One region of the Exiguobacterium sp. s78 genome, then DNA from elsewhere that is predicted to be linked to it. Evidence: a T-box and tRNA genes for the amino acid it is inferred to sense, from the RefSeq annotation. Region 1 holds a T-box; the other holds one or more tRNA genes.
The links. A T-box is a leader RNA that pairs with one kind of tRNA and senses whether it is charged. The one in region 1 lies ahead of ileS (isoleucine--tRNA ligase), so its partner is inferred to be a tRNA-Ile.

Region 2: it has a tRNA-Ile gene. The T-box ahead of ileS (isoleucine--tRNA ligase) is inferred to sense a tRNA for this amino acid. The anticodon was not compared.

The regions. Positions count from the first base shown of each region.
Region 1 covers NZ_JACSNB010000001.1:1,543,771-1,554,680, forward strand. The annotation lists gene KNQ18_RS08060 (hypothetical protein) at 1-281, opposite strand, end outside; gene KNQ18_RS08065 (glyoxalase) at 312-998, opposite strand; gene KNQ18_RS08070 (carbon-nitrogen hydrolase family protein) at 1,131-1,787, shown strand; gene KNQ18_RS08075 (hypothetical protein) at 1,846-2,097, shown strand; gene KNQ18_RS17305 (GNAT family N-acetyltransferase) at 2,076-2,552, opposite strand; gene KNQ18_RS08085 (SMI1/KNR4 family protein) at 2,569-3,054, opposite strand; gene ileS (isoleucine--tRNA ligase) at 3,065-6,148, opposite strand; T-box leader at 6,205-6,450, opposite strand; gene KNQ18_RS08095 (GNAT family N-acetyltransferase) at 6,535-7,083, shown strand; gene KNQ18_RS08100 (hypothetical protein) at 7,088-7,507, opposite strand; gene KNQ18_RS08105 (hypothetical protein) at 7,625-8,008, opposite strand; gene KNQ18_RS08110 (helix-turn-helix transcriptional regulator) at 8,001-8,216, opposite strand; gene KNQ18_RS08115 (DUF2188 domain-containing protein) at 8,347-8,571, opposite strand; gene KNQ18_RS08120 (DUF2975 domain-containing protein) at 8,718-9,188, shown strand; gene KNQ18_RS08125 (methyl-accepting chemotaxis protein) at 9,956-10,910, shown strand, end outside.
Region 2 covers NZ_JACSNB010000001.1:1,989,539-2,000,448, reverse strand. The annotation lists gene KNQ18_RS10410 (Na/Pi cotransporter family protein) at 206-1,849, shown strand; tRNA gene KNQ18_RS10405 (tRNA-Met) at 1,977-2,050, shown strand; tRNA gene KNQ18_RS10400 (tRNA-Ile) at 2,062-2,135, shown strand; gene KNQ18_RS10395 (alpha-amylase) at 2,251-3,711, shown strand; gene KNQ18_RS10390 (superoxide dismutase) at 3,805-4,413, shown strand; gene KNQ18_RS10385 (peptidoglycan D,D-transpeptidase FtsI family protein) at 4,549-6,621, shown strand; gene KNQ18_RS10380 (PstS family phosphate ABC transporter substrate-binding protein) at 6,847-7,791, shown strand; gene pstC (phosphate ABC transporter permease subunit PstC) at 7,882-8,823, shown strand; gene pstA (phosphate ABC transporter permease PstA) at 8,825-9,733, shown strand; gene pstB (phosphate ABC transporter ATP-binding protein PstB) at 9,833-10,609, shown strand; gene phoU (phosphate signaling complex protein PhoU) at 10,628-10,910, shown strand, end outside.

The DNA of each region.
Region 1 (10,910 bases):
TTCTGCTGCACCTCAATCCAACTACTTAGTATGATTCCACTGATTGCAAGTAAGATGAGTACGCCGACCTGTCGACGTGTCAACGTAACATACGTCAAAACGCGCATGCCTTCTCGGATGACGAACGGTAGGAGAACGAGGAGTGCTGCGACCGGTAAGATGACCGGGTCACCGCCTTGCTGAATCGGCATCGACCGGGTCAAATAGCCAAACAGAAAAAAGAAACCACATACGAACAACAATAATCCGAACGCGATACTCGCATTCACCGCTTTATTCATCTTACTTCCCTCACTTTTTAGAATAATGAATTATGAAGAAACGGCACTTTGATGCCATACGCCCGCTGCGTCAAGCCGAACCCGATGTCTGCCGTCGAGTTCCATCTCGATCGGACTGACCTTCGCCGTCTTCGGTGAGAACAACCATGTCCGTCCTTCCGGGACGAGCAAGATATGCGTTCCATCCGCGACCGGTCCGAGGAAGTTGAGTGACGCGCCGTTGAGCGGACGTTCCCGTCGCTCGAGAACGCCGATTTCTGCTAACTGCTCACCCACTTCAAGCACGTCTTTCACCGTCAGACTCATCTCACCGATTCCGAGGATGTCGGATACATCAAACGTCGGTTCCGCTTTAGATGGATTGATTTGATGCCGCGCGATCAGCTCCAAGACATTCTCATCCGGGTCATAAAAATAGCAGGAATGCGAGTCCGTGAAGTCAAAATAAATCTCGTCCTGTCCATCTTCGATCAAGAGTGGTGTCCGTTCTACGAGCCACGCTTTACCTTGTTGGAAGACGTTTTCCGGAATGTTGAACGCCATATGGTATTGCGTATCAACATCGTCCGTCTGTCGATATGTCAGTTGATCGGTACCGATCTGCATCGTAAACGACTCGTTCGTTTCCGAGACGAGCGGGAATCCGATCTGGTTTATGTAAAAAGCCTTCATCGCCGGTAGATGGCGTGTCACAAGAATGGTTTTTGAAATGTTCAAGCTGATGACCTTCCTTCATTTGCAGTAAAATTTATCAAAAAGCGATATGCTTTATTTTACCACTAATGGTAAAATCATGACGAATGGAAAGTCTGATTTTTCAGATATATTTATGCCTGAGAGGATGTTTTGATGAAATTATTAATCGCCCAACCGAAACGCGAGACCGGGCTCGAGCAATTCGAACGTGAAATCGCCGCTTATCCTGAAGTCGACCTGATTGTCTACCCGGAAGGCTATTGTACGGTCGCAGAACTCGAACGCGTGCAACATCTTGCCAAGCAGTTCGAAACAGCAATCGTCCTCGGTTACAAAGATGAAGCGAATCTCGATTGCGCTGTCATCATCGATGCGACCGGGACGATTCTCCTTGATCGCGCAAAAACACCAGAAGCTGGACCACTTTATACACCATCAACAGCAAACGACGGGTCGTTCCGCTATGGATACGTCCTCTGCCGTGAAATCTTCTTAGGAAAAGACGGACTACGCGAGGAATCCGGACTTGATCTCATCTTCAATCCGATTGGCGTCGGCATGTTCAGCGAGGATCAGTACGTTGAGTGGTCCGGTGAAGCGCGTATCATCAGTCAGGCGCAACGAGCACTCATGATCGGAACGAGTCATGCCGATGGTTCGTACCGCAACTGTGGTTTTTCGATTCCGATTGCCTTCATCTATGACGAGACCGGTGAACCGTTGCTGTTGTCTCATAACGATACCCGGACACGTCTGTTTGATACGGTCACGCGTCACGTCGAAGTCGTCGGTACACCCTCTTTATCGTAAACGAACACACGCTTCTTCTGACTGGAAGAAGCGTGCCATTCCTTCAGGAGGTGCTCTTATGTCTCAAACAGGTCGTGCGTCATTCTTTTGGAAACGATACTTCTATGTCTTCTTTCCTTTGTTCATCTTCGGCGTTAGTCACGAATCATACCTGGTCGATAATCCGTTAGCTAACCTTGAGGACATCGGCGAGTTCGTCTTCTTCTTTTGCCTTTATCTGTTTAATTTTGCCGTTCTTGCCGCTCTTTTGACTAATCTGTGGTGGTTCTTCCTTCCGAAAAAACCCGCTCATGCCGAAACCGATTTTTGATAAGAAACAAGTGTCGCCCGTTCGTTGAGCGGTTGACTGACACCGGTCAATCGATAGCCCATCTTCTCATAGAAATAACAGTTACGTGTCTCTTCACGAATCGTCCGCAGTTCCCATGTCGTTGCAGTCGGATAAGCTGCTTCAACGAGCTGTAATGCGCGTTGGGCGATCCCTTCACCATGACGGGCTGGATCTAAGAACATCGGACTGATCGCGTAGCGCCTCGCTGCTTTCGCAACGACACAAATCCCGCCGACGACGACATCGTCGACGATGATTTGATGAAACGTACTACTCGGATGTGTGATCCGGTGAATGACACGATCGATCGATTCGTTCGCCGGATTCGTTGCAAAATCCTGATACCGCTCGAGCGTCTCTGAAAACGCCTCGAGTTGAAGCGTGTGAAGCTTCGGAGCGTCTGTAAGAGACGCTACCTTTAATTGAATATCCACTGAACCTCTTCCTCTCTTACCGGAACCATTCCCAAAATTGCGTGCCTTGCGCGACGATCAAGTAGTCGAGCCATCGCTCGAAGCCAAACGGCATTGCGTCTTCTTCCCATTCCTCGAAATTAAGAAATTCCCCACTCCAGATCCGATATCCTGCCGGGCGATTCATCTCGTAGACGATCCACTCCCCGTCTGGTCCTGCGCCAATCGCTAAGAAGTTTTCGGGACATTCCCAAATCTCGCTATACGTCAGGCAATCCTCGATCGAAAAGAGTTCGAATCCATCGTTGTAGGATAACGTTTCGTGCTGAAACAGCTTCGCCCCGTTATGTTGACGCAAGAACGCCTGATAGTCGTCTGCCGTCCACGCAGGTAACAGCGCGAGCTGTTCGTCCGTCGCCCCTCGGTTAAAGATGAAACGTTCTCGGGCAACATATCCTTCTTCTTTTTGGACCTCTAACAAACCGTCGACGAGTCGACCTTTTAATGCTTCTAATGCAATCATGCTCTTCTCCTTAACAATATTCTTTCGTTGGTGTGAACGAGACACCGACATCGTGTCCGCCTAGCTGAACATCCCCTGCTCCCTGTAGCGGTTCAGTTCGCACGGAGGATAAAGCAAGGTGTTTGAATAACAAAGGCTCAAAGGTCTCGACGATTGGTTGGAACGTCGTATCGACCGATAAGACGAGATCGATTCGGGCGTCCCGCGATAACGCTTTTGCCTTTCGTTCCGACTGGATATAGCGGACGAGCTCCCGCATCCAGCGTTCCTGCTCCAGTGCTTCCGTGATCCGCGTATCGAGCGTCACGGTGAGTCCACCATTCGTCGCAGCAGCAAAACCCGTCTTGACGATTGGTTCGACGATGACGTCCGCTTGACGCACCTCGACTTCATCGCCTGATGTGGTCCGGTAGATTAATCTTCCTGTCTCAAGCAAGTCGGAAGTCTCCTGTGCAGACAATTGTTGTAGCCATTGGTGGATCGCGTTCGCTTGCTGTGCGAATTTCGCTCCGGCTGCGCGGAAGTTCAGTTTAAGACGGAACCGTGTCGTCGCTTGCGTCGTCGGAACGATTTGGACGTCTTTTACATTCAGTTCCTCTTGGATGATTGCCGTATAGTCCGACCACGAAAAGGTTTCACTCGATTGGACGCCTAAGCTAGCAAGCGGTTGTTTGACTTTTAAAGCGTGCGTATTACGTACTTGTCGTCCTAACTCGACGACAGAGACAACCTGTGCCATTTCGTATTCCAGATCAGGTCGGAGCATCGATTGATCGGCAACCGGATAATCCGCTACATGTACGCTCATTCCTGTTAATCGCTGATAGACATCATCAGCAAGGTACGGCGTGAACGGAGCGAGTAGTCGTGCCGTCGTCGAAAGTGCGAAGTGAAGCGTCTTGTACGCGGCTTGTTTCTCTTGCGACCAGTCAGCTTGCCAGAAACGTTCCCGAGAACGGCGGATGTACCAGTTACTGATCTCATCGACGAGTTGCGCAAGACTCCGTGCTGCTTGAGTCAATTGATAATCGTCCATCGCATCCGTCACGTCTTGCGTCGTCTGATGGACACGCGAGAGCAACCATTCGTCGAGACGCGTCCGTTTTTGCGGACGTGAGCCATCAAATCCGTCTAGCTTGGCATACGTCAGATAGAACTGGACGGCATGATCCAGTGTATCGACTAGTTTTGATTTTGCTTCTTGGACGATCCGCTCAGCAAACCGTTTCGCACTCCACGGACTGCTGTCGACGAGTAGCGCCCAGCGTAAGCTATCAGAACCATATGCTTCGATTAAAGCCACCGGGTCGAGGGCATTTCCACGACTCTTCGACATCTTCTGCCCGTTCTCATCGAGGACGTGCCCGAGTGCGAGGACGCGCTTATAAGCAGGCTGTCCCGTGAAGAGTGTCGAGATCGCTTGCAAGCTGTAGAACCAGCCCCGCGTCTGATCGATGCCTTCGATGACGACATCGGCTGGATAGCGGTTAAGCGTCTGCGTCCGTGACGGATAATGCTGTTGCGCGAACGGCATCGCTCCGCTATCAAACCAGACATCGATGACTTCTGGTGTCCGGTGCATCACTCCCTGACACGTCGGACACGAGACCGATAACGCATCGACGTATGGTTTATGCAACTCGACGGATTCCGTCGATGTCGTCGTCCGGTGCAACAACTCAGCCTTGTTTTTCGGAACGAACGTCGTATCACACGCTTCACACTCCCAGACGTTCAGTGGGGTGCCCCAGTAGCGATTGCGACTGATGTTCCAGTCGACGAGTTGCTCAAGGAACTTCCCGAACCGCCCTTCCTTGACGTGATCGGGATACCACGTCACAGACGCATTGTTCGCAAGGAGTTGTTCCTTGACGGCCGTCGTCTCGATGAACCAGTTGTCTTGTGCGTAATAGAGCAGTGGCGAGTCACATCGCCAACAATGCGGATAGCTGTGCGTATAGCGTTTTTTCGCAAACAAGCGTCCCCGTTCAGCGAGCAGCTGGATGATCGCGACGTCTGACTCCTTGACGAATCGACCAACGAGTGGTGGAACGGCGTCCGTGTAACATCCAGCAGCATCGACGACATTAACGAATGACAGACCGTTTTCCCGGACGACCCGGTAATCTTCTTCCCCGTACGCTGGAGCAAGATGGACAAGTCCGGTTCCGCTCGTCGCTTGGACGAAGGACGCCCCGACGACCGTGTGACCGTTCTCTGGCGTCACGAAATCAAACGGTGGTTCATAACACAAGCCGACGAGTTCCGCACCGAGCTGTTCGGATACGACCTCGACGGATTCTGAGAACAGTTCAGCGACTAACGCTTTTGCGACAATGAATTGCTCTCCTTCAAACGCTACCGTGACATACGTCAATTCCGGATGAACCGCCACCGCGACGTTTGCCGGTAACGTCCACGGTGTCGTCGTCCATGCAAGTAGAAACGTCTGCTCCATGCCGACGATCGGGAGTTTGACCGTCGCCGATAAGTCCGTCACGTCCTGATAGCCTTGCGCGACTTCATGGGAACTAAGTGACGTCTGACAGCTCGGACAATACGGTGATACACGATGTCCCTTCGTCAACCAGCCTTTGTCATGGATCGTCCCGAGGATGTGCCAGACGCTTTCGATATACTCGTCCTCCATCGTCACGTAAGGGTCATCCATGTCGACCCAGTAGCCGAGTTTTTCCGTGAAGGAACGCCACTGTGTTTCATAGGAGAAGACACTTTCCTTACAGCGTGCGATGAATGCTTCAACACCATAGTCTTCGATCGCTTGTTTGCCGGAGATGCCGAGTTGTTTCTCGACCCCGAGTTCGACCGGTAGTCCATGTGTATCCCAGCCGGCTTTTCGTTCGACCCGGAATCCTTGCATCGTCTTATAGCGGGCGACGGTATCCTTGACGGTTCGTCCGAGTGCATGACCGACGTGGGGTAAACCGTTCGCAGTCGGCGGTCCTTCGTAGAATACGAATTCCGCTTCCGTGCGTTGCTCGATCGATCGTGCGAAGACCTGATCTTGTTTCCATCTGTTTCGGACACGCGCTTCGCGTTGTTGTACGGTTTCTGCTTGGTTTTGTGACGTCATCTCTTGTTCGCTCCTTTGTCGGTAACTAAGAGAATACAAAAAAGTCCGCCCCCTTTGTCAGGGACGGACTTCACCGCGATACCACCCATATTCCGCCGAGAATGCTTATTCTCGACAGCACTTAGTTGCACACTATCATGTGCATTCCATGTAACGGTGGACACCCGGTCACGCTTACTGAATGGTTCAGCGTGACTTCTCAGAGAGGATCTTCATGATTGATCTGGCTACCGGTTCTCAGCAATCCCGGTTTTCTGTAGGGCAGAGGGACAATCATTACTCTTTCTCGTCAACGAAATGATATGCTCTTGTTGTGGAGAATCTTACCATATGACTTAAAGACTGCACAACAGCTTTTTACATTTTCTTGCAAAGGAGATTTTTGAATGTTACATACTTTCCCAACGCTTAAAACGAACCGTCTCGTCTTACGCGAAGTGTTACCCGAAGATGCTACAAGTGTCCTCGCCTATTTATCAGACGAACACGTCGTCAAACAGATGGGGCTCGCTCCGTTCCAATCAGAAGCAGACGCGCTTGAAGAGATTGACTGGTACGCCTCGATTCGTCGCGAAGGCTCGGGTATCCGGTTCGGGATTGCGTTGCAAGAAGACGATGTCATCATCGGCAGTTGCGGTTTCTTGAATCAAGCAACACGTCATCAGCGGGCAGAACTCGGGTTTGAGTTGAATTCTGCCTATCAGGGACAAGGCATCGCGAAGGAAGCAGCGCTTGCAGTCATCACATATGGGTTTGAAGAGCTCTCTTTAAATCGTATTGAAGCACTCGTCTTACCAGAGAATTCCGCTTCACAACGATTGCTTGAACGGCTTGGTTTTCAACGCGAAGGGTTGCTTCGTCAATATGAGAAAACACGTGGTCAGTTTGACGATCTGTATATGTACTCGATTTTGCAGAGTGATTGGTCTGTCTAAAATCTCACTTTAGGTTCTTCGACTCTAACTTTTTGATCCGTCGGTAGACTTCTTCTACTTCTGTTTGCGCAAACCAGGCATCGGGATGCTTTTCAAACATCAATAAATTGATATACCATTCGATGTTATCAGGATCTAATTCGACTGCTTTTTTTGCATGGAATAAAGCGATTACGCAAGCTCCCTCGAGATGGCAAAGTGGATGTAACATCAATGAAGACGTCAAATCATGTATCTCGCTTGATTCATGGTGTTGGAGTAAATAATTCATAAAGGCATATATCGTGAGATGAAACGTATCAAACCCTGCACTCAGGATCATGTTGGATTGCTCTTCTTTTGTTAACTCTAAAAATAATTTCGCTGCTTTCTCGAAATCCATCTCGGCAATATGTTTCCTTAATCGGTACTCTAATTCCGTCACGGTGATTCCCTTCCTCCATAAAAAATCGCTGTTAATTGGCACTTGCACTATTACCCGAGTCGTCTCTCCCAGTAATGTATCTAACATCCGTTGCAGAAGATCGACTGCCATTTCTTTTCATCGATAGGATCGTGCCTTTAGGAATTCAATGATCGGCAACAGTGTCAGTCCGATCGCGAACAAGACGATCAATAACAGATTCGTTGATCCATGTAAAAAGTAATCGAGACAAATAAATCCAAAAATCAGGACGATCAGAATTTTGTAGCTAACGAGCCCACTCTCCGTCGTAATCTTTTCTCCAAGTTCATCATTCGGTGTCGGTCGACTGTCTTCTCCTGAACGCGCCCACGTAAAATACGAGAAGAACATGATCAACAAAATCGCCAATTGAACAATCGAGAAGAACGTTACGTTGTTTTCGATGATCATACTAATGATGGTAAGACTCGCCACTATCACGAGCGTCACTAAAAATAAAACCGTTTTTTTCTTAGACATCCCATTCCTCCTGTTCTGAAATGAACAGATGATCGACTTGTGTCTGCAAGACTTTGGCGATATTAAACGCTAATTGTAAAGTCGGATCATACTTGTTGTTTTCAATCGCATTGATCGTCTGCCGACTGACCTGACAACGGTCAGCCAGTTCTTGTTGCGATAATTTTGCCGCTAGACGTCGCTCCTTGATGTGGTTTCTCACGTTCATACCTCCACGACGTGTCAAATTCTTTTTACATCTCTACTGTAATGAACTTCCATCCTCATGTCAAAAACATTTGACATGAGGATCATTAAAAAACACGTTCTGATGCTCAGAACGTGTCGTATATGATAGCTCAACCTCGTGGTGGAAATGGATCGTGTCCGTAGGAATCTTTTTCGCGAATCTGCCCTTCTTTGTTATGAATGACGAGCTCTGTCTTCTGACTTTTCGCAATGCGACGCCCTTCTGCAATCGCTTCTTTCTGTGTAGCGAATCGTTTGGTTGCTCGAGTCGCACCGGCAGCTTTCACTTGATAGCCACCTTTTGGATGCGGCGTGACATGTTGCTCTCGTTTCATCACGTGACCTCCATTTCCTTAATCTATTTCATCTTCATGACACTATTTTAAAGTGCGGTTGCCTCTTCACTTGAATTTTCTACTAGCCTTTCGGGAGATGCAGTATACTAAAAGAAACGTTTGTTGCCTCGAAAGGAGTTGATATCGTGAATCATTTCGTCTGGCAAGTTCGGTTTTTACGCTTTATCGTCTTCGGTATCATCTTCAGTCTGTTCGGTTTAGCTGGTCTTGGTATCCCACTTGTCTGGCATGGTATCACGAAAAACTTGTTACTCGAGCGACCTGGCTACAGTGTTCTATTGACCGCATACCTTATCTTCTTCCCGACTCTTTTGATTTTATTCCATGCGCTCCGCATCCTTCGATATATGTCGATGGCTCCTCCGGCTTTTCCGCTCATCACAGCTTCCATTCAATCGATGAAATTGTCTTTTTATATCGTCGCCATTTTAACGGCATGTCTCTTTCCTGTCTTTTTCTATATTGGTCAGATTGACGACGCGCCTGGTCTGATTATCATCGGAATCGGTTTGATTCTTGCTCCGTTGACAATCGGAACGCTACTTGCCTGTATCCAACAATTATTATTACGCTATGTGTTGCCTATGAAATCCTAACGTGAACGACCGAAAAACAAGTGCTCATGATTGTTTTTGTCATTCTAGCCGTTGCTTTTCCTACCTATACACTTTGTTCAATCTCGCTCCTAAGAGCGGGATTTTTTAGTTCGCGTCACATTGATGGCTATCCTGATGTCCCTGTTTCAACAGAATCTTCGATTGGCAACGTAGACATGTCATCAATCGAAATGTGGTTTTTTTTGTGCTGACCGCGTGTCTTCGTAATTCATTTTCATATACATGTCTTGCCTCGATTCGATGATCGACTTCACTTTCCATCTCAATCCCTCTTCCCTCAACTTGTATTTTTTTTCTATCTACTATGTGCCCTGAATCATTCTTAATAAATCCTTTTTTAAGAAAAAACGGTTTTTCTTACGACCTTTTATAAAAAAATCGTCAAAAGGTCCTGTTTAATATGTATTTTAACGACCGATAAATGAATTACAGATAGAAAATATGAGTTGAAAGGACGGTTGCATGTGAAAAACACAACCAAGAACCATTCCATCCGAACACGTCTTTTAGTAATGATTAGTTTGATTTTGATTGCCTTTTTTGTTTTTAGTAGTCTGGCCTTATACTTCAATACAAAACAAACTGCAGTCTCAACGCTGAAAGCGACCGCCGAAAAGGACGCGCTTCGCATCAGCAAAACATTCGACACAGTGGCTTATAGCGAATTCCTACAATCGCCTGTCGCGTCCGAGCAGTATGAAACCCTACGGAATCAACTTGATACCTTACGTAAACAAAACTGACTCTTGTATACATACACAGCACGCATCGACCAAAACAAGGTTCGTTTGCTGATTGACGGTCTTCCGAAGAAAGATGCCGCAAAGATTAATGAACCGGCGAGTGGCGCAAAAGTCGCTGATATGAAGGACGTATTAAATGGTGGAGCACACGCGACGGACATCATTGATGATCCTGTATATGGACAGTATATGAGTGTCTACGTTCCGTTAAAGGATGCGTCTGGTCAAATCATCGGAATTCTTGGCGTCGACATCGCTGCGAAAGAAATCGATGCCCTCACAACAGAAATATTAAAACAAAATGCACCGATTTTCATTGGACTTTTACTTCTTCTGTTAACGATCACACTCGTCTTGCTCTACATCGTACTCGGTCGAAAATTACGTCCGCTCGAGACGTTACAGAAAGTCGCTGCCTTGATTGCCGAGGGACGACTGGATCAGGCAAAACAGACGTTGACCGATTTGACGATTGCTTCGAGAGACGAAATCTATGCGCTTGCGATCTCGATTCGTGATATGAACGAGATGTTACGGACGATGATCGTTGATATCAAACAGACAGCCACTCTCGTCTCGACAACGAGTCAATCGATTGATCAAAGTACATCAGAAGTACTCGACGGTTCCGAACAAATCGCTCATACGATGTCGGAAATCGCGACCGGAACAGAAAGTCAGACGCAAGTCACGCTTTCGTTGAATGACGAGATGAATCGGTTCGCAGCATTGATCGAGACGACGAATCAGTCTGGTGTCGAAATTCAAGGAACGACGGAGCAGATGGCAACACTGACACGAGTCGGACGGGATCAAATGTCCGCTTCTGTCGAACAGATGCGCCACATTCATCAGCACGTCACGCAGTCTGCTGAACAGATTGATTTACTGAAACAGCAATCATCGGATATCCAAACGCTCGTCGGTATCATCCGCGGTATCTCCGAACAGACGAATC
Region 2 (10,910 bases), 450 kb from region 1:
TTTCTACTGTTTTAAAACAGATTTTAATTGTTTAATTTTGATTAGTAATAAAGGGTTTTTGTGTAATGGTACAGATTAATAAAACCTTAACAAACGGATGTCGCAAAAACTATTTACAAGTTCACCGGACCTTTACATAATGGGGAAGTTGAGAAAATAAACTTTACAAACACATCAATCCACATGAAATAAAGGAGCTGGCAAGATGAACTATGATTTGCAGGAAATGATTTTCACCTTCATCGGTGGACTCGGGATTTTCCTATTCGGTATTAAGTATATGGGAGATGGGCTCCAAAAAACAGCAGGAGACCGATTACGTTATATCCTTGATAAATATACGACAAATCCATTGTTAGGTATCCTAGCAGGTATCGTCGTCACGATTTTGATACAGTCGTCGTCAGGGACGACCGTCATCGTCGTCGGACTCGTTAGTGCAGGTCTGATGAATTTACGACAGGCGATCGGAGTCGTCATGGGGGCTAACATCGGAACAACGATTACTGCCTTCATCATCGGCTTTAACGTCAAGGAAGCCGCGCTTCCAGCGATCGCAATTGGTGCTTTCTTGATCTTCTTCTTCAATAAAGAACGGGTTCAATACATCGGACAGATTTTCTTCGGCTTCGGTGCATTGTTCTATGGTTTGACATTGATGGGCGACGGAATGGCTCCACTCGAGTCAAGCGTCTGGTTCCGGGAGTTGACGGTATCGATGTCGGATAATCCATTGCTTGGTGTATTCGTCGGAACGATCTTTACCGTTCTTGTCCAGTCATCGTCAGCAACGATCGGTATCTTACAAGAGTTGTACGCTGGTGGCATGATCGATATCAAAGCGGCACTTCCGGTCTTGTTCGGTGATAACATCGGAACGACGATTACGGCAGTACTTGCAGCACTTGGTGCGTCGATTGCAGCTAAACGGACAGCAGCAGCACACGTCATCTTCAATATCATCGGAACAGCATTGTTCCTGATTGCATTACCAATCTTCTCAAGCTTCATTACTTGGATCACAGGCGCGCTTGATTTAGGTCCAAAAATGCAAATCGCCTTTGCACACGGGACATTCAATGTCGTCAATACGTTGATTCAATGTTGGTTCATTGCGCAAATCGCATGGCTTGTACAAAAAATCGTACCGGGTACGGATACGACGATTGATTCAAAACCGCGTCATCTGGATCAAAACATCTTGAACCAATCTTCGGCACTGGCATTAAACCAAGCGAAGCTCGAAGTATTGCGAATGGGAGAATTCTCGAAAGACGCACTTGCAAAAGCACACCGTTACACGCAATCGCATGATAAGAAAGATGTATCGGAATCACAACAGATTGAATATGCGATCAACCATTTAAATACAGAAGTCACGAGTTATCTCGTTAAAGTAGCGGCACATGATTTATCAGAGCGTGAATCAAATGAGCACTCGTTACTGATGCATGCCGTCAATGATTTTGAACGGATTGGTGACCACGTCGAAAACATCGTCGAATTGGTTGACTTCCAAATCGTCAACCGGATTCAGTTCACATCATCAGCGAAGCAAGAGCTTGATGACATGTACGCCTTGACACAAGAAATCGTCGATTGTGCCGTTCGTGCTGTCGAAGAGGATGATGTCACACGAGCTCGCAAGGTTCTGGAGCTCGAAGGCAAACTCGATGCACTCGAACGGTCATTCCGTAAGCATCACGTCCTTCGTGTTAACGCTGGCGAATGTACGGGACAAGCAGGGATGATCTTCGTCGATCTCTTGTCGAACCTCGAACGAATTGGCGATCACGCTGTCAACATCACGGATCTCGTCCTTGAACAGCGGACGGCTTTAACGAACTAAGTGAAATACGATTTATCTAATACAGCTGATTTCAAAAAATGAAATCAGCTGTTTATTTTTTTGAAATAGCATATTGACAAGTTTCGCCACATCTCGTAATCTAGTAAGAGTAAGAAACATACATCATGGCGGTGTAGCTCAGCTGGCTAGAGCGTACGGTTCATACCCGTGAGGTCGTGGGTTCGACTCCCTCCGCCGCTACTATTACTTAAGGACCCTTAGCTCAGCTGGTTAGAGCTGACGGCTCATAACCGTCCGGTCGCAGGTTCGAGCCCTGCAGGGTCCATTCAGTAGAACGCTCTTCGTTGAAAACGAGGAGCGTTTATTTTTGTTCCTCCGGGGAATAGTAAAGATATTGTAATAATATTCATACTATAGTAACTAAGGGAGAGCGAAGAGAGATGGAACGTAACCATACGATGATGCAGTTTTTTGAGTGGCATGTAGAGAATGATGGGAAGCACTGGCAACGCTTGAAAGAGCGGGCGCCTGAATTACGTGCTGCCGGCATCACGTCCGTGTGGATTCCACCGGCGTCAAAAGGTCAATCGGATGAAGATACAGGATATGGCATCTATGACGTCTATGATTTAGGCGAATTTGATCAAAAAGGAACGGTCCGTACGAAATACGGTACGAAAGATGAACTCGTCGAAGCGATCCAGGTCGCTCGTGAGAACGATATCGCTGTTTACGCTGATGTCGTCATGAACCATAAAGCAGCAGCTGATGAACTTGAGACGATCAATGTCGTCGAAGTCCATCCGGAAGATCGTTCGAAAGAAATTTCAGAAGAGTTTGAAATCGAAGCCTGGACGAAGTTTACATTCCCAGGACGTAACGGAAAATATTCAGATTTCATCTGGACACATGAATTTTTCAATGGAACGGATTTTGATGCCCGTGAAGAAAAGACGGGTGTCTTTAAAATTTCCGGTAAAAATAAAGATTGGAATGATCAAGTCGATGATGAATTCGGAAACTATGACTATTTGATGTTCGCGAACATCGATTATAATCATCCGGAAGTCCGCGAAGAAATGATCCGCTGGGGACATTGGTTCCAAGAAACAATTGATTGCCAAGGTTTCCGACTCGACGCCATCAAACATATCAATTATGAATTCGTTCATGAATTCGCAAAATCGATGATTGAAAAAAGTGAAGGTGACTTCTATATGGTCGGCGAGTTCTGGAAATCAGATCTCGATGATTGTCGTCATTTCCTCGATAGCGTCGACTATACGATCGATTTGTTCGATGTTCCGCTTCATTATAAGTTCCATGAAGCTTCGAAGCAGGGACAGGACTTTGATATGACATCGTTATTTGCAGATACCCTTGTCGAATCACACCCGACGAATGCCGTCACGTTCGTCGACAATCACGATTCCCAACCGGGAGAATCACTTGAGTCGTGGGTGGATGACTGGTTCAAACAACATGCTTACGCGGCGATTTTACTTCGTAAAGACGGTTACCCATGTGTCTTCTACGGTGACTATTATGGAGTGCAAGGACCACATCCGGTAGAAGGGAAAAAAGAAATGATCGATGCATTACTCTATGCACGTTATCACAAAGCATATGGTGAGCAAGAAGATTATCTCGATGATCCACATTGTGTCGGTTGGGTTCGCCGTGGAGTTGAGGAAATTGAGAACTCTGGCTGTGCGGTCTTATTGTCGAATGCCGATATGTGTGAAAAACGGATGTTCGTCGGTGAAGAACGGGCAGGCCAAGAATGGTTCGACTATACGAATCATCAAGATCACCCTGTTGTGATCGACGATGAAGGATTTGGTGTCTTCCCAGTTCCAGGTGGTGGTGTCTCAGTTTTTGCTCCACGAGAAGTCGAGTAAATCCGAGGGTCTTGACTTGCGTCAACACAGGTTCTTTTGCTAGTCTTAAAGGGTATTGAAGTTTTCGAAAATAGCACAAAGGGGGACATGAACATGTCAAAATTTGAATTACCAGAACTCGGCTACGCTTATGATGCGCTTGAGCCACATATCGATGCTCGTACGATGGAGATTCACCACACGAAACACCACAACACGTATGTCACGAACGTGAATGCGGCGCTTGAGGGTACAGAACATGAAGGAAAGTCACTTGAAGAACTTCTTCAAAACTTGGATGCTCTCCCAGCAAACATTCAAACTGCAGTCCGTAACAACGGTGGCGGTCACTGGAACCACTCATTCTTCTGGAAACTGTTGAAGAAGAACGATGGCGCTGCTCCAACAGGCGAACTCGCGACAGCAATCGATGAATCATTCGGATCATTTGATGCATTCAAAGATGCATTCGCAAAAGCAGCAACAACTCGTTTTGGTTCAGGTTGGGCTTGGTTAATCGTTGACGGTGGAAAATTGGCGGTCGTTTCGACACCAAACCAAGATACACCAGTCATGGAAGGCAAAACACCAATCCTCGGTCTTGATGTTTGGGAACACGCATACTATCTCAACTACCAAAACCGTCGTCCTGATTACATCAATGCGTTCTTCAACGTCGTTGATTGGGATCACGTAGCGAAGCTTTACGCTGACGCGAAGTAATGTGAAAACTAGCGTATCGTTCAATTGTGAACGATACGCTTTTTTTAATGCGGAAAATGATGGGATAGGTTGTTATGGAAAGTTTCCTTCTATATAATGAAACAAGATGACTTTTGAACGATAGGGGAGTACGCCATGGCTAAACGAATTACCGTACGAGGAAGACGGCGTAATCATCTGCCGCTTCGTCTGAATTTAATGTTCTTCGTCGTTTTTTTATTGTTTGCGATTTTGATTTTCCGTTTAGGAGTCGTGCAAATCGTCAATGGTGAGAAAATTTCGCGGGAAGTTCAAAAAACAGAAATGATCGCATCAAAATATGAAGTGCCACGCGGAAAGATTTATGACCGGGATGGTCGTCTTTTGGTTGATACGATTTCTAAATACTCAATCGTCTACCGTCGAGCACAAACGACGAAAGTCGATGAACGCATTGAGATTGCACAACGTCTTGCAGCAATCATTGATCTACCGAAAAAAGATTGGAAAGTCACAGAACGTGATATTAAGGATTTCTGGATCGCGACGAACACGAAAGAGTCTGATCGTCGTTATCAAGAAGCCGTCAAACAGAAATATCCTTCAGCAGAAGCACAAAGTAAACTATCAATCGCAGAACAGGATCAAATCCGATTAGATGCGATTACGAAAGACGATATTGATTATGACGATCAAACAATGGAAGTCATTGCGATCAAACACAACATGGAAGTCGGTTACGCGCTTGATCCACAACTCGTCAAACTCGGTGCTTCCGCAAAAGAGATGGCAATCATCGATGAAAATCTAGAAGATTTAAAAGGTGTATCGGTGGAACCGTTCTACGAGCGTTCTTATCCATATGAAGGAACACTTCGGAATATCTTCGGGAAGTATTCGAAGATTCCAGCAGAACAACAAGCGGAGTTCAAAGCAAAAGGCTACAGCTTGAATGACCGTGTCGGAACATCATTCCTTGAACAACAGTATGAAGATCTACTGCGCGGGAAACCCGCATACGATGTGTATGAGACGTTCAATGGAGAGCCGGTCGGTGATCCAAAACGCGAGGAAGGCGAGTCCGGTAAAGATCTCGTTCTGACCGTGGATGCGGAATACAACAAACAAGTCGACCAAATCATGCAACAAGCCATTAAAATGGGACGTGGCATGGGTAGTCGTTATCTAAAAGAAGGTTACGCCGTCGTCATGAATCCACAGACAGGTGAGATTCTTGCGATGTCTGGTCAAAAGTTGGATCCAGCAACCGGTAAGTTTTCGGATGTCGCAATCAATAACGTCTTAACGTCGCTTCAAATCGGTTCGACGATCAAAGGTGCAACGGTTGCGATGGGGCTCGAGGAGGGCGTTATCCGTCAAAACGAAGTCATCAATGATGCTCCGATTACAATCGGGGGTACGAAAAAAGCATCGTACGTCAACATGGGAGCAATCACGGATTTAACGGCACTTGAGCGTTCATCAAACGTTTATATGTTCAACATTGCGATGCGGATGGCGAAGTACCCAAGTAACGGTATTGCCGGAGCGAGTGTGGACGGAGCAGCTGCGATCATGCAGAATTACTATAGTCAGTTCGGGCTTGGAGTAACAACGGGTGTGGATTTACCGTACGAAGCAAAAGGTGTTCAAGGAACACCTGACCGTGTCACGCTACTCATGGACCGAGTCATCGGACAGTATGATGCCTTTACGCCGCTACAAGTCGCACAGTATATTTCAACGCTTGCCAACGGTGGCTATCGTGTTCAGCCGCACTTCTTAAAAGAAGTTCTCGCGTCGAATTCGATTGAAAAAGGAACAAAACAAGTGGATTATAGCTTTAAGACGAATTATTTGAATCGAATTGAAGTCAGTCAAGATAACATTGATCATGTTCGTGAAGGATTACATCGCGTTGTCAAAGGAGAGCGTGGTACAGCAAAAATCATCGCACAAACCGGTATTGATGCAGCTGCGAAAACAGGTACAGCGCAGGTTAGTGTCTATGGTGACGATGGAATCGCCTTACGTGACGGAAGTGGTCAACCGGTTCGTTCATTGAACTCGAACCTCGTTGGCTGGGCACCGTATGATAATCCAGAGATGGCATGGGCCGTGTTCCTTCCTTATATGGAACAAGAAACCGTCAACTCAAAAATTGGTCACGATCTTGTTAAAGCGTACTTTAATGTCAAAGATATCCCGTGGCAAACTAAGCCAAATTAACTAGATGGAAAACGAGAGTGAGCAATCACTCTCGTTTTTTTGTTTGCATTGACCTTTTTTTCTAATGGATTTCGAATTGTAAACACTAAAAAACACGCCTTTACAATTCTTTTACGTTGGATTCATTTCGTTTTAATAGTTCATCCGTAGTATAAGTCTTGTAAGGAAAACGGATAAAAAGTCGTAGCATCGTCAGCGACATACTTTCGAGGAGGAAAATTAATCATGTCTTGGATGAAAAAAACAGCACTCATCACAACGGTAGCATCAATCGCAGTAGTGGGGGCAGCATGTGGTAACGATAAAGGCGGTTCTGCTAGTTCATCTGATTTAAAAGGAAAAATCGCAATCGACGGTTCTTCTACTGTCTTCCCGATCATGGAAGCTGTCGGTGAAGAATATTCGATGGAACAACCTGACGTAGATGTCACAGTCGGTGTCTCTGGTACAGGTGGCGGATTCAAACGCTTCGTCGTTGGGGAAACAGATCTTTCAAACGCGTCGCGTGAAATTAAAGAAGAAGAAGCAGCTGAAGCGAAAAAGAACAACATTGAATTCACAAAAATGGCACTCGCATATGACGGTTTGACTGTCGCAGTCAGCAAAGAAAATACATGGGTAAAAGAACTCTCAATGGAGCAACTCGAGAAAATCTGGCTCGATCCGAACATCAAGACTTGGAAAGATGTCGATTCTTCTTATCCGGCTGAACCATTGAAATTCTTCAGCCCAGGTAAAGACTCAGGAACATTCGACTTCTTCTCTGAGGAAGTACTTGAGAAAAAAGATATGCGTAAAGATGTTCAATTATCAGAAGACGATAACGTTCTCGTCAAAGGTGTTGAAGGAACGAAAGGCGCAATCGGATACTTCGGATATGCGTACTACGCAGAGAATAAAGATAAGTTGAAGGAAGTACCACTTTCTGCTGAAGGAAAAGATGCAGTTGATCCAACACCAGAAACGATCAAAGATCTTTCTTATCCACTGTCACGTGAAATCTACACGTATATCAATAACAAATCGATGAAAGACAAAAAACAAGTCGCTGATTTCGTTCAGTTCACGAACGAAAACGCTGGTGATCTTGCTGAAGAAGTTGGATACATCAAAATGCCGCAAGATCGTTACGATGAAAACGCAAAAGCAATTGAAGATGCAATGAAATAAATCATCGAGTCATGAGGATGGCCCAACCGGGGAAGTCTGTACCGGTTGGGTCCCGTTCTCATGTCAAGAAGGAGTAGGGAGTGAAGAAGGATGAGTTCAACACAAAATAAATCGGTTCGCGAGCTGATTCAACAGAACCGACAGCAAAAATATAGTATGAAAAACGTCATGGAACGCGTCATGCCGATCGTGTTATTCCTTTGTGCGTTTGTCTCGGTCGTTACGACCATCGGCATCATTCTCACGTTAGTCATTGAAACAGAACACTTCTTCGAAGTTGTTCCGTTCAAGGAATTCTTCGGCAGTACGAGCTGGTATCCACTCAACTCACAACCAGAGTATGGAATTTGGCCACTTGTCGTCGGTACGCTTGAGATTACCGTGATTGCGATGCTAGTTGCCGTGCCGATCGGTCTCACATCAGCGATTTATTTAAGTGAGTACGCGTCAGACCGCGCACGCCGTATCTTAAAACCAATTCTTGAGGTGTTAGCAGGTGTTCCAACGATCGTCTTCGGATTCTTCGCATTGACGTTCGTTACACCATTGCTTGTCAAGTTGATTCCAGGTATTCAAATTTACAATGCGCTCAGTCCAGGGATCGTCGTCGGGATCATGATCATTCCAATGATCGCTTCGATTTCTGAGGATGCGATGAGCTCCGTTCCGAAAAAAATTCGCGATGGTGCGCTTGCACTCGGTTCGACACGTCTTGAAGTTGCATTGAAAGTCGTCGTTCCAGCTGCATTATCAGGTATCATTGCATCGATCGTACTCGGTATGTCACGTGCAATCGGTGAGACGATGATCGTAACGATCGCTGGTGGTTCGAATCCGACAGCTGCTATCGATCCACTCGAGCCAGTCCAAACGATGACAGCGTATATCGTTCAGGTCGCCTTAGGTGATGCTGGATTTGGAACTGTCGAATATTACAGTATCTATGCGGTTGGTACACTCTTGTTCGTCTTCACATTAGTGATGAACTTACTTGCGAACTGGATCACACGCCGCTTCAGAGAGGAGTACTAAGATGGCCTTACCAGAAAAGCAACCTGTCTCAAAGAAATTCATTGATCCGGTCGCGGTGAAGAAATCCATTAGCCAGCGACTCGTCGTCAACAACGTCACAAAAGTCATTTTCCTTGCTGGACTGTTCTTTGGTCTCGTCGTCTTAGGTATTCTCCTGTTCGGCGTCATCCGTGACGGTGCGTCATGGTTATCACTTGAGTTTCTACAAAATGCACCATCACGTCGTTCGGAACGTGCCGGGATTTATCCGGCGTTAATGGGCTCCATCTTCTTAATGCTCTTGATCATCCCGATGATTTTCATCATTGGTGTCGGGGCAGCGATTTATCTAGAAGAATATGCGAAGAAGAGTCGGATGACTTCATTCATCGAAGTCAACATCTCAAACCTTGCTGGTGTTCCGTCAATCGTCTTCGGTTTACTTGGTTTGACGTTCTTCGTACGTAACATGGGCTTCGGTTCAACATTGATTGCAGGAGCATTGACACTAGCGTTGATGAGTCTTCCGGTCGTCATCGTCTCGTCTCAAGAGGCAATCCGTGCCGTTCCACAAGCGATGCGTCATGCATCACTTGCACTCGGTGCTTCGAAATGGCAAACGACGTTCAAAGTCGTTCTTCCGGCGTCACTTCCGGGTGTCATTACTGGGATCATCTTGGCTGTATCTCGAGCAATTGGTGAGACAGCACCACTCATCATGGTCGGAGCTGCGATTTTCATTGCTCGTGCGCCTGAAAGCATTTTCTCAGAATTCACAGCATTACCGATTCAAATCTACAACTGGACAAGTCGTCCACAAGCGGACTTCCAAGGACTTGCAGCGGCAGGAATCATCGTCTTAATGGTCATCCTCTTGACGATGAATTCACTTGCAATCTGGATTCGGAACCGATTCTCAAAACGCTACTAATCGAACGAGATAGATAGAAGGGATTTCTTTTAAGGAGGAAGACAGATGATGGATACGAAGCTGAATACGAAATCAGTCGTTACAGAAGGGACAGAGCGTATGAATCAACCAGTAGCAGCACGTGAGAGCGTCTATAACGTCAAAGACTTAAACTTATGGTACGGTGACGATCATGCGCTGAAAGATGTTAATCTCGACATTAAGAAAAATGAAGTCACGGCAATCATTGGACCGTCTGGATGCGGGAAATCGACATTCATCAAAACATTGAATCGAATGGTCGAACTCGTTCCGATCGTACGGACGAATGGTGCAATCGAGTATCACGGACGCAATATCTTTGATAAAGAATACGGTGTCGAAGAATTACGGACATCGGTCGGAATGGTCTTCCAACAACCGAATCCATTCCCAAAATCAATTTATGACAACATCGCTTATGGTCCCCGTGTCCACGGTGTCAAAAACAAAAAAATCCTCGACGAGATCGTCGAACGCAGTTTACGCCGTGCGGCGATCTGGGATGAAGTCAAAGATCGTTTGAACGAAAATGCTTATGGTCTTTCTGGTGGTCAGCAACAACGTCTTTGTATCGCGCGTTGCCTTGCAATCGAGCCAGATGTCATCTTGATGGATGAGCCGACATCGGCACTTGACCCGATTTCTACATTAAAAGTAGAAGAACTCGTCCAAGAGTTGAAATCAGACTACTCGATCATCATCGTGACACACAACATGCAACAGGCTGCACGTGTTTCGGACAAAACAGCGTTCTTCTTGAATGGTGAAGTCGTCGAGTTCGATCAAACAGACCGGATCTTTGGAAATCCGAGTGACAAACGGACGGAAGATTACATTTCAGGACGATTCGGATAAGAAGGGGAGACGAGACGAATGGCAGCGAACCGTACGATTTTTGGAGAAAATCTTGCAATACTCGATCAAAAGGTCTTTTTACTCGCTCGTAAGACAATGCAACAGATCGCAACAACGGCAGAAGCACTCGAAAAATATGATCAAGACATCGCGCGTGGTGTCATCGAAAACGATAATGAACTCGATGATCTTGAACTTGAAATCAACGATGATGCGATTTTATTAATCGCGAAGCAACAACCCGTTGCGACAGATTTACGACGAATCATCACCGCGATGAAAATTTCGTCGGATCTCGAAC